DNA from 3 places in the Buttiauxella sp. AC142 genome. Region 1 is predicted to be linked to each of the others. Evidence: predicted binding sites of a transcription regulator. Region 1 holds the regulator's gene; each other region holds the start of a gene.
What was found. Region 1 encodes PhoB, which activates phosphate uptake and scavenging genes when phosphate is short. Its sites were predicted from a motif close to CTGTCATAAAACTGNCNNAT; they were not measured.
Positions count from the first base shown of each region.

Region 2: a site for PhoB is predicted at 2,262-2,281, ahead of uvrB (excinuclease ABC subunit UvrB). Genes of this name have one in related genera too.
Region 3: a site for PhoB is predicted at 1,954-1,973, ahead of nudF (ADP-ribose diphosphatase). Genes of this name have one in related genera too.

Region 1 covers NZ_CEEDCH010000001.1:812,731-816,990, reverse strand. The annotation lists gene brnQ (branched-chain amino acid transporter carrier protein BrnQ) at 1-412, opposite strand, end outside; gene phoR (phosphate regulon sensor histidine kinase PhoR) at 870-2,162, opposite strand; gene phoB (phosphate response regulator transcription factor PhoB) at 2,185-2,874, opposite strand; gene sbcD (exonuclease subunit SbcD) at 3,064-4,260, shown strand, end outside.
Region 2 covers NZ_CEEDCH010000001.1:1,216,199-1,220,458, forward strand. The annotation lists gene AC0IWZ_RS05510 (hypothetical protein) at 166-429, shown strand; gene AC0IWZ_RS05515 (helix-turn-helix transcriptional regulator) at 447-965, shown strand; gene AC0IWZ_RS05520 (ABC transporter ATP-binding protein) at 1,009-1,719, opposite strand; gene uvrB (excinuclease ABC subunit UvrB) at 2,535-4,260, shown strand, end outside.
Region 3 covers NZ_CEEDCH010000001.1:497,145-501,404, forward strand. The annotation lists gene AC0IWZ_RS02260 (DUF1190 family protein) at 1-178, opposite strand, end outside; gene tolC (outer membrane channel protein TolC) at 338-1,837, opposite strand; gene nudF (ADP-ribose diphosphatase) at 2,044-2,676, shown strand; gene AC0IWZ_RS02275 (DUF1249 family protein) at 2,679-3,101, shown strand; gene cpdA (3',5'-cyclic-AMP phosphodiesterase) at 3,127-3,954, shown strand; gene yqiA (esterase YqiA) at 3,954-4,260, shown strand, end outside.

The sequences.
Region 1 (4,260 bases):
GCGAAACGCCGATCACAATCGCAAAGTAAACCAGGCTGTAGATAAACAGCGGTAACTCACCGGTACCGACCAGCGGGGCAATTCCCACTTCAAAAGAAACGGTAGCAGTACGCGGCGTGGCGAACAGCGGCCCAACAGCCAGATAGCAGATAGTGGCTAACAACACACCAGCACGGCGGCCAATTGGCGAACTGAGGCTATCAATGCCCCCACCGACACGAGCGATGGCGACAATAGTCAGCACTGGCAGGCCTACAGCCGTCACCAGGAAGCCAAGTGACGCAATCCAAACGTGTTCACCCGCTTGTAGCCCCACCATAGGAGGGAAAATGATATTGCCTGCGCCGACAAACAGCGCAAAGGTCATAAAGCCCAGTGCGAGGATGTCTCGAGATTTCAAATGATGGGTCATAAAATATTTGCAGCCTGTGGATGTGTGGTGTTGAAAGTATTCAAATTTTTATACCTGTTAACTCGGCATAAAAGCGGCAATCAGTAGACTCGACAGCGGAAAATCCTTTCCGGGATCGGTGGAGAAGAATAGTTGTTTGAATTACCACTCATATCCAGTCGGTCTGCCAATCACAGGGCGGCAATTAAAACGCTTATAGCGTTTGAAGGCAAGAACGGATCCAGAAACCAGATTGATATCCTTTAATTAACAACATATTTAGTGAATCTGATTAATCATAAGAAAAGATTATGGTCTTTTGTGTGGTTAAATTATAAACAATCGAGGATTTTTTATTAACATGTGGGCAAAAAAAACACAGGCCAGAAAACTGGCCTGTGGAAAGTTATTTTGACACTTATTGCGCTAATGTCGGATGACGCTTCGCTTATCCAGGCGACGAAAACTGATTATCAGTCTATTTCTCGCTAACGATTAAACGCTCGGGCAAAACAAAGGAAAACGTCGAACCTTTGCCCGGCTGGCTTTCAATATTCAGGCGTGCGTCATGGTGACTTAAAGCGTGTTTGACTATCGCCAGCCCAAGCCCGCTGCCGCCCGTCTGACGCGAACGCGCTTTGTCGACGCGGTAAAAACGCTCCGTCAGGCGCGGAAGGTGTTCTGCTGAAATCCCCGGACCATTATCAGTCACGCTAAAACTTGCCCCACCCGCCACGCGTTTCCAGCTCACCGTAATATGCGTGCCTTCTGGCGTATGGTTGACCGAGTTATAAACAAGATTGGAAATCGCACTCCTGAGTTGCTCGTCATTGCCAAAGACTTTCAGCGTGGGGTCGATATCAAATTGTATCGTCTGCCGTTCATGGCTGAGAGTTTGCGCCTCACGCTCTACAACACGCAGCATCAGCGGCACATCAATCTTTTCATTGAGCACCATGGCCGGAGCGGCTTCTATTTTTGAAAGCGTCAGAAGCTGCTTAACCAACCCTTCCATGCGCGAAGTTTGCTCGCGCATCGTGCCTAATGCTTTCTCACGCAGCGGCCCTTCAAGCGTCTGGTCCTGCATCATCTCCAGATAACCTTGCAGCACCGTGAGCGGCGTTCGCAGTTCGTGGCTGACGTTAGCAAAGAAATTACGTCGCGCCCCTTCGAGCTGGTGCATCTGAGTCACATCGCGAGCCACCAGCAGCCACTGCTCATCGCTGTAGGGCATCACACGGAACTCCAGATGGCGTCCCGTATTGAGTACCAAAGTTAACGGACGTGAAAACTCTTTTTGCGACAGATAGCGAGTAAATTCCGGGTAGCGCAATAAGTTAAGGATGTTCTGCCCGTTATCGTCCGGCCAGCGTAACCCCAGCAATTGTTGCGCCAGACCGTTACACCAAAAAATCGTCCCTTCTTCCGTGGTCAGAACTACCGCATCGGGCAGCGATTCGGCTCCGCTACGAAAACGCTTAATCAGATTACCTAACTCTTTGCGGCGCTTTTTGTTACGCAACTGCATCTGATGAAGACCGTACAACAGGGGATCCCAACTCCCGCGGCCTGGCGGCGGCGTCATACTGCGATCCACCCACAGCCACCACGATAAACGCAGTAAATTCCAGAAATGCCAAACCAGCAGTCCGGTAACTGCCAGTAATAAAAACCACGGTAAATGGCCGAAAATAAGACCTAAGATGGCGGCGGGTATGCAACAGAGCACCAGCTCCATCACTAACCTTTTCCATGATAACCTTTCCAGCACGCGTCATTCTCCTGACAAGGAATTAAAAGCGGGTTGAGAACCGATAACCCGTACCGCGTACTGTTTGTACCATTCTGTCATGTCCACTATGTTCAAGCGCTTTGCGTAACCGCCGAATATGTACGTCCACCGTTCGGTCTTCGACATAAACATTGGTGCCCCATACATGATTAAGCAGTTGCTCACGGCTATACACCCGTTCCGGGTGTGTCATAAAGAAGTGTAATAATTTAAATTCTGTTGGCCCCATATCCAACGGGTTCTCACCAGTCATGACGCGGTGCGATGACGGATCAAGGCTCAGTCCGTGCATCTCAATCACCTCTTCCACCGCCATCGGAGAGATGCGGCGCATCACAGCTTTAATGCGTGCCACCAGCTCCTTCGGGGAAAACGGTTTGGTAATATAGTCATCGGCTCCAACTTCAAGCCCTCGCACGCGGTCTTCTTCTTCGCCACGCGCCGTCAGCATCATGACAGGGATTTCACGTGTTAATGCTTCACGTTTCAGATGCTTAATGAATTGAATACCTGAACCACCCGGTAACATCCAGTCCAGTAAAATTAAATCCGGAAAGGGTTCGATAAGCAGATTCACTGCACTGTCATAATCTTCCGCTTCTACAGGATGAAAACCGTTTTGTTCGAGCACAAAGCTCACCATTTCACGGATTGGAGCTTCATCTTCTACGACTAAAATACGCTTCGCCATGATTCGCCCTGCTCAAGGAATAATTATTGTTGTTTCAATGCGGTGCCATTATGCGTCAGATTTATGACAGATTTATGAAAAACATAAATGCCTGGCGACTCATCACAATGAATTATGACACTCAATTGTGTCGTTCTTGCTCATCCGCTTTATAATCCCGCCACGCTTTTTTATGCCAAGGGACAACCAATGCGCATTATTCACACATCAGACTGGCATCTTGGTCAAAATTTTTATACCAAAAGCCGTGGGCCAGAGCACCAGGCGTTTCTTGAATGGTTGCTGCAAGCCGCAGTCGAGCATGATGTGGATGCGATAATTGTCGCAGGCGATATTTTTGATACCGGCTCGCCGCCGAGTTACGCGCGCGAATTGTATAACCGTTTTGTGGTGCAACTGCAGCAAACCGGCTGCTCCCTTGTGGTGCTGGCGGGAAACCACGATTCCGTTGCCACGCTGAATGAATCTCGTGAATTAATGGCGTGCCTGAATACTTATGTCATCGCCAGTGCGCGGCATGATGCCAGCCAGCAAGCTATCGTACTCAACACTAAATCGGGCGAACCGGGTGCCATTCTTTGTCCGATTCCGTTCCTGCGCCCCCGGGATATTCAAAACAGCCAGGCGGGACTTTCCGGCCACGAAAAGCAGCGTTCGTTGATGGAAGCCATCAGCGAACATTACCAGCAGTGTTACACCGCCGCCTGCGAATTACGCGCTGATGCGAAGCTGCCGATTATCGCTACCGGCCATTTAACCACCGTGGGTGTAACCAAAAGCGATGCGGTGCGCGATATTTACATCGGCACGCTGGATGCTTTCCCGGCGCAGCATTTCCCTGCTGCCGACTACATCGCACTCGGCCATATCCATCGCGCCCAACTCATTGGTGGCACTGAACATATTCGCTATAGCGGCTCGCCCATCCCGTTAAGTTTTGACGAAACGGGCAAGAACAAAAGTGTTTATCTGGTTGAGTTTGCCGAAGGCGTGCTTCATGAAGTGACTCCGCTGACGGTGCCTGTCAGCCAGCCTTTAGCGGTCATCAAAGGTTCTCTGAGTGAAATCGAACAGCAACTCGCGCAGTGGTGCGATGCACCAGCAGAACCCAAAGTTTGGCTGGATATTGAAATCGCTACCGAAGAATATCTGCATGATATGCAACGCCATATTCAGCAATTAACCGAAACGCTCCCCGTCGAAGTGGTGTTGCTGCGCCGCAGCCGCGAACAGCGCGAGCGCGTTATCGCCCAGCAACATAAAGAAACGCTGAGTGAACTGACGGTTGAAGAGGTTTTTGAGCGCCGCCTGGTTCAGGAAGACACCTCCGAAGAACGAGCGCAACGTTTGCGAACGCTATTTGCCCAAACGGTGGCGAGCCTGCAT
Region 2 (4,260 bases), 400 kb from region 1:
TTTCCCTCGCACATTTTTGCAACGCCCGATAAATCTTTCGGGCGCTCTTCCTGTTGCTATTAATCGTTTGAATTTCTTGTTGTAGAAAACCAGGCCAGGAGTAAATTGCCTCTCAATTTATGTTGTCATGTGACAACTTTTTTGAGAGTATCGACTGGAGGTTTTATGACGTGGCGGTTACACCCGAATAAAGATATCGAGGCAGCATTGACCTATGCCGAATGTCAGGGCTGGAAAGTGCGGCCTGGCGGTTCGCACTGTTGGGGAAAGATGTATTGCCCATGGAATGATAAAGCCTGCCGCTGCGGTGAGTTTTGTATTAGCTGCATCTGGAGTACACCGCGTAGTGCGTATAACCACGCGCGGCAAATCCGCCGTGTTGTCGATAACTGTAGTCAACAGGGTACGCCACCTATCATCAGGCATTGAGTTGCAAGGAGAAGGACATGTCAGAGTTTAGTTTTACAGTGATTTTCACGCTGCCAGAAAAGAGCCAGAATCCGGAGCAATGGGTTGAAGCCTTAGGGGCTCAGGGGTGTGATGACGCGCTCGTTGGCGTGGGAGTGACCGGGCGCATTGCATTGAATTTTATTCGCGAAGCGCAAGATGCAAAGCAGGCGGTGGTTTCAGCGATTAAAGACGTTAAGCGCATTATTCCAGGGGCGGCATTGGTCGAAGTGATGCCCGACCTGGTGGGGCTTACTGATATCGCTGAACTGCTGGGGTTTTCACGCCAGTATATGCGCAAAGTGATGGTGAGCCGGGATGCATTTCCTCAGCCTGTGCATGACGGTAAAACAGCCATCTGGCACCTGGAGCCTGTGCTGCGTTGGATGCGTGAAGCGGGTGTGTCGAAAGTCCCTTTGCCGCTGGTGGAATTATCAGCCATCACCCGCCAATGTAATTTGCAGAGGGAACTGGCAGATGTTGATGCAAACATACAGAAGCAACTGGGCCAGTTGTGACGGCAGAACTTGTGTTCTGTTCTTGCCGTCGAAGGGCACACCATCATGGATCTATCCAACTGGAAACCAGTTTGTCATCCAGTAAAGCCACGTTCCCCTGGGCCACATTTCGCCCACGATGAAGCAAACAGAAGCGGTCTGCGACACGGCGAATAAACGACAACCGTTGTTCTACCAACAGGATAGTCAGCCCAAAGTCACGGCTTAGCCTGCGGATGATATTTCCCAGATCGTTGATAAAACGCTGGCCGCTGCCAAAAGTCGGTTCATCAAGAATCAACAGTTTCGGTTCAGTCACTAGCGCCCGTGCCAGAGCTAACTGCTGCTGAAGGTAGTCAGAAAGCTCTCCGCCCCGCATGTGGCGCAAGCTGTAAAGTTCAGGGAAAAGCTCATAGATCATATTGGGTATCGCGCGTGACGGTATACGAGCTGCTAAAAGCGCAATTTGGAGGTTCTCCTCAACGCTTAATTGAGAAAATATTCGTCTGTCCTGCGCAACGTAGCTCATTCCTAGCGCAGCCCGGCCTTCAATGGGTTGAGTCAGTAAATCTTGCGGAGGATGGCCTGCTTCAAGCCAGGTCATACTGCCACTTTGCACTGGCAGATAACCCGTGATGCAGTTGACCAGAGTCGTTTTACCCATTCCTGGTGCGCCCAGAACGCAGGTGCATTCGCCTGGCGCGAGTTCGAGATCCAGATTCCACAGCACATGGCTTTCGCCATAAAACTGATTAACAGCACGAAGACTCAACATCGATACTCTCCTTCTGGCAGGCTGAACAACGTAGGCTACTTCAGCGATTTGAAGCATGGCGTCTATCATCACTGCAATTCTCCTGCCATGAACCGATGTCGGAGCCAGAACAATGCAACTTTGAGAAAAGACTCATAAAAAAGGGTGAATAAGTGTTCGGCTTCTACGACTTTAAAAAGGGCATGCACTTTGTCAGTGCCTGGCTGTTTACGTGTTTGGTGCAAGTCTGTGACACTATTTTCTCAAATGCGTAATCCGTGAGCAGGATCAAAAGAAATATCGACCTCAGGACGAGCAAAAAAAAGCCAAAAATAATCTGGAAAAATATTTTTAGCCTCCCGCACATAGAATTTAGGGTTTTTTGCGGTCTGCGCTGCAAAAGGCCTGAGAGCAGTTATCCACTATTCCTGTGGATAACCATGTGCATTAGAGTTAGAAAACTTACGGTAAGCGAGAGCGGACGCGGGTTGCGCATGAATTGGCGCGAAACCAGACTTTCTTAAATAATCTTTAAAAATTAACGAGTTGAATAAAATCAATTGCTGCAATAAAAGTGCCACAGATGTTCCTTACGCTTTTATGACACTGCTTGACAAATGTTAAAAGGTAAAAAAATCTGGGGATAACCATTTTGGTCAGCGTAAACCGCTAAGAGTTGTATGTTTTAGATGCAAACCTGGCGGTAAATCGTGTCGGTATCATAAACGTGACGGCAAGTAACTGGTTTTTCATCCAGTATCTTTTTCTGGCAAAATTTCCTGTGCCGAGTAAAATTATCCTCCGGCCCGCTCGTTTCTTCATCAGGTAGCCTCTTCATGAGTAAAGCGTTCAAATTAAATTCAGCATTCAAACCTTCTGGCGATCAGCCTGATGCCATTCGTCGCCTGAAAGAGGGGCTGGAAGACGGACTTGCGCACCAGACTTTGTTAGGTGTAACCGGGTCCGGTAAAACCTTCACCGTGGCAAATGTGATTGCTGATTTACAACGCCCCACTATGGTGCTGGCTCCAAACAAAACGCTGGCGGCGCAGTTGTATGGCGAGATGAAAGAGTTCTTCCCGGATAACGCTGTGGAGTTCTTCGTTTCTTATTACGACTACTACCAACCCGAAGCTTATGTGCCAAGCTCTGATACTTTTATCGAAAAAGATTCCTCAGTGAACGAACACATCGAGCAAATGCGTCTGTCAGCAACCAAGGCTTTGCTCGAGCGGCGTGATGTCATTGTGGTGGCGTCGGTGTCGGCGATTTACGGTCTGGGCGACCCGGATTTATATCTGAAGATGATGCTTCACCTGACCAAAGGGATGATCATCGATCAGCGTTCTATAATACGGCGCCTGACGGAGCTGCAATATACCCGCAACGACCAGGCATTCCAGCGCGGTACTTTCCGCGTGCGCGGTGAAGTGGTTGATATCTTCCCGGCCGAGTCGGACGACCTCGCATTACGCGTTGAGCTTTTCGATGAAGAAGTTGAACGGCTTTCGCTGTTTGACCCGCTGACAGGGCAAGTTGACCAGGCTATCCAGCGTTTCACTGTCTACCCTAAATCGCACTACGTCACACCGCGCGAACGTATTCTGCAAGCGATGGAAGAGATCAAAGTTGAACTGGCTGACCGCAGAAAAGTGCTGCTCGCCAACAACAAATTGCTTGAAGAGCAGCGCCTCACGCAGCGAACTCAGTTTGATTTAGAAATGATGAACGAATTGGGCTATTGCTCTGGCGTTGAAAACTACTCGCGCTTCCTTTCTGGCCGTGGGCCTGGCGAGCCGCCGCCGACGCTATTCGATTATCTGCCCGCCGACGGCTTGCTGGTGGTTGACGAATCCCACGTCACTATTCCGCAAATCGGTGGAATGTACAAAGGTGACCGTTCGCGTAAAGAAACACTGGTGGAATATGGCTTCCGTCTACCTTCGGCGCTTGATAACCGCCCTTTGAGATTTGAAGAGTTTGAAGCACTCGCGCCGCAGACTATTTATGTTTCGGCAACACCGAGCAATTACGAATTAGAAAAATCGGGTGGTGATGTTATCGATCAGGTCGTCAGGCCGACCGGCTTGCTGGATCCGATCATCGAAGTTCGCCCGGTGGGGACGCAGGTCGATGATCTGCTTTCTGAAATCCGTAAACGTGTCGAAATTAACGAGCGCGTGTTGGTGACTACGCTGACCAAACGAATGGCCGAAGATTTGACGGAGTATCTCGAAGAGCATGGCGAGAGGGTGCGCTATCTGCACTCGGACATTGATACCGTCGAGCGTATGGAAATCATTCGTGATTTACGCCTTGGTGAGTTTGATGTGCTGGTGGGTATCAACTTGCTACGTGAAGGCCTGGATATGCCTGAAGTGTCGCTGGTGGCGATTCTGGACGCCGATAAAGAGGGCTTCCTGCGCTCCGAACGTTCACTGATTCAGACTATTGGCCGCGCGGCACGTAACATTAACGGTAAAGCGATTCTGTATGGGGACAAAATCACCCCGTCGATGGCGAAAGCGATTGGTGAAACGGAGCGCCGCCGTGAGAAACAGC
Region 3 (4,260 bases), 320 kb from region 1:
TGCCTGGATTGGCTTGTGAGCAGTCATCCGCGTTTTGATACATGGAGACTGTTTCGTCATTTTGTTCGCAACCGGCAAGCATAAACACAGCGGTAACTGCCAGTGCGACCGGCGTCAAATGGCGTGCGTTCCAGCTTTTGCGGAACGATGCGTGATTTATGATTTTTGTCCGTTTCATTATTCTGTCCTGAGCCCAGTGGTTATGGTGCTTAGAATAGGGGATGAATGGTTGAAATTAAAGCGATGACGGCCGTTTGGAGGGAGATCTTTACTTTGCCTTACGTTCGAGTGCGTAAGTTGTGATGGGGGCATGTTGTCATGCCCCCGAGAACTATGATCAGTTAGCGAATGGGTTAGCTGATTTTTTGCTTGTTGCTGAAGCTGGAGTCGCTTTTGCAGGCGTCGCAGTCTCAGTGGTCGCTGCTGTGTCAGCAGTATAACCATCAGCGCGCGCATTCTGGTCTGGTGTTTCTGGAGCAACACTTTCAGCTGTTGTTGGCACTGGTTTACCCAGCGTTCCGTTCAACGCAACAAGGTCCTGTTCGTTAAGCGTACCCAATGCGGCCTTGATGTTCAGCTGGTTGATCAGGTAGTTATAACGAGCGCTGGAGAGCTGTTGTTTTGCGTTATACAGCGTAGTGGTCGCATCCAACACATCAACGATGGTACGCGTACCCACGGAATAGCCAGCTTCAGAGGCATCTAAAGAGCTTTGGGCAGAGACAACCGCTTGTTTGTAAGCGTTGATAGTACTGATAGACGCGTTCACGTTGTTAAACGAAGAACGAACCGTTTGCACCACGCTACGGTGTGCGCTTTCCAGTTGCTCACTCGCACCAACAAAGTTGTATTGCGCTTGTTTCACCTGGGAAGTCACCGAACCGCCGCTATACAGTGGCAGCGAGAAGTTCAGGCCGATTTTATTCTGGCCAATGTTGCTGTCGTTATATGCCTGGCTGCTAGTGGTGGTTTTAGAACCACTATAAGTGGTATCAGATACGCCTGTAGAAGCGGTTAAACCCACGGTTGGCATATGGCCGGTTTCTGCGTAGCGGATTTGCTCGCGAGCTAAGTCTTGAGACAGACGAGCTTGCAGCAAGGCCAGGTTACGCTTTTCTGCTTCTTTCAGCAGATTATTCACCGCATCAGGCTTATTGGTTTTGAAGCCATCAACATTGAGCGAAGCCAGAGACGGATAGTAGTTACCAGTCACCTGGCGCAGCGTTTCTACTGAGTTATCCAGGTTGTTACGCGCAGTCACTTCGTCTGCTAATACGCTATCGTATTGCGCACGGGCGTTCTGCACGTCGGTAATAGCAACCAGGCCAACGTTAAAGCGTTGAGTCGTTTGGTCTAACTGGCGGTAAATAGCCTGCTTCTGCGCTTCAGTGAAGGACAGTGCATCAATGGCGCTCAGCACATTAAAATAGGCCGTCGCAGTATTCAGAATCAGCGTTTGTTGATCGGTCTGATAAGTGACGTCTTGAATACCGGCAGATTTTTCTTGTAGGGTCAGCGCACGCCATTTCGACATATCAAAAATGGTTTGCGTCAACTGCAAAGAGCCACTGGTTTGGCTGGAGTCGATGCCATTCGAATCATTGAAACCATTAGTGTATTCATAATCGGCACCAAGGCCGAGCTGCGGCAGTAATGGGCTGCGTGCTTCGTTAATTTTTTCGAATGCGGCATCACGGTCAGCAGCGGATTTACGTAGGTCCGGGTTGCTTACACGTGCCTGCTGATAAACCTGCATCAGGTTTTCTGCCTGGCTCATGGCACTGAAACCCGTTAGGCTCAGACCGATAAGAATTGGGAGCAGTTTCTTCATTTGCATTCCTTGTTGTGAAGCAGAATATTGTTTGTTAGCGCTGACAAGAGCCGAAAATGATCGCCGATTCTAGCAGAGTCTGCCAGCTGGGCTGCTTGGCGTAATGTGCCATCTGCCCTTAATTTTCATCAATCTACCACATAGCAAATGAAACGGCAGTCAAACTGGCTTGAAATTACGCACTCGTGACCATAAAAAATCAGGAAATTACTATGACTGAGCAAAACCCTCAACTTGTCACGTTAGGGAAAAACGATGTTGAAATTATTGCACGGGAAACGCTTTATAGCGGTTTTTTTTCGTTGGATCTTTATCGATTCCGCCATCGCTTGTTTAATGGCGAAATGAGTGGTGAAGTCCGACGTGAAATTTTAGAACGCGGTCATGCCGCAGTGCTGCTACCCTATGACCCTGTGCGAGACGAAGTTGTATTGATACAACAGATTCGTATTGCAGCGTATGACACCAGCGAAAGCCCATGGTTACTGGAGCTGGTGGCCGGAATGATTGAAGAAGGTGAAAGCGTCGAAGACGTTGCGCGCCGTGAGGCCGTAGAAGAAGCCGGGCTGTCTGTTGGTCGTACAAAACCGGTTATCAACTACCTGGCAAGCCCGGGTGGCACCAGCGAACGTTTATCTATTCTCGTTGGGGAAGTCGATTCGACAACCGCTACGGGCATACATGGTCTGGCAGATGAAAACGAAGATATTCGGGTTCATGTCGTGAGCCGGGAACAGGCTTATCAGTTAGTAGAAGAAGGGAAAATCGACAACGCGGCTTCAGTCATCGCACTGCTTTGGCTGCAATTGCATCATAAGAAATTAAGAGAAGAGTGGAAGAAATAAACATGAAGCGCTACACACCTGACTTCCCTGAAATGATGCGCCTGTGCGAAACCAATTTTGCGCAACTTCGACGCCTGCTTCCTCGTCTTGACGAGGTGGGAGAAAAGGTCACTTATCAGGTCAGTAGCGCCCAGTATCGGCTCACCATTCTTGAGTCGACTCGTTACACAACGCTTGTGCAAATTGAACAAACCGTCCCGGCGATAAGCTACTGGAGCCTGCCGTCAATGTCCGTCAGGCTTTATCATGACGCTATGGTCGCGGAAGTGTGTTCAAGTCAGCAGATCTTTCGTTTCAAAGCACGTTATGATTATCCTAATAAAAAGTTGCATCAACGCGACGAAAAGCATCAAATTAACCAGTTTCTGGCCGATTGGCTGCGGTATTGTTTAGCGCATGGAGCGATGGCGGTTCCGGTTTGTTAGTGAGGGTGAAACCTAAGGACACCATTTGGAAAGCCTGTTAAATCTTCCTGTGGCCGGTGGGGGCCAGATCAGGATCTTGCAAATTACAGATACCCACCTGTTCTCTGGAAAGGACGAAACGCTGCTTGGTATCAATACCTGGATGAGCTATCAGGCGGTAATTGACGCCATCCTCGCCGAGCAGCGTCATTATGATCTTATTGTTGCCACTGGGGATTTAGCCCAGGATCACAGCGCGGAAGCCTACCAACATTTTGTTGAAGGCATTGCGGAGATTCCTGCGCCCTGTGTTTGGTTGCCGGGCAATCATGATTTCCAACCCGCGATGTTCAGCTCGTTGCTGGAAGCGGGAATTTCACCTGCGAAACAGGTTTTCCTCGGGGATAGCTGGCAGATTCTCATGCTCGACAGCCAGGTCTTTGGGGTTCCGCATGGTGAACTGAGCGATTATCAGCTCGACTGGCTGGAGCGTAAGCTCGCCGGAGCGCCTGAGCGGCATACCCTCTTACTTTTGCATCACCACCCGGTTCCGGCAGGCTGTAGCTGGCTGGATCAACACAGCCTGCGTAACGCCGCAGAGTTGGATAACGTGCTGCAGAAATTCCCGAAAGTGAAAACGTTGGTGTGTGGTCACATTCACCAGGAGTTAGATCTCGACTGGAATGGCCGCCGGATGCTGGCAACGCCGTCTACATGCGTCCAGTTTAAGCCGCATTGCGCGAACTTCACCCTCGACACCATTGAGCCAGGTTGGCGCTGGCTTGAACTTCATCCAAACGGTGAGGTGACTACTGAGGTTTGCCGCCTGAAAGGAGCGGTATTTAACCCTGATACCGCTTCAGAAGGGTATTGATGTCTACGCTACTTTATCTCCACGGCTTCAACAGTTCGCCGCGTTCAGCCAAAGCCACCAGCTTTAAAGCGTGGCTTGCGCACCATCACCCGCATATCAACATGGTGATACCGGAACTCCCGCCGTATCCTGCCGATGCAGCAGAATTGCTGGAGTCGTTAGTGCTGGAACACGGCGGTGAGCCGCTGGGCGTTGTCGGTTCCTCTTTGGGGGGCTATTACACCACCTGGCTGTCGCAATGTTTCATGCTGCCAGCGGTTGTGGTCAACCCGGCAGTACGGCCTTTTGAATTGCTGGTCGATTATC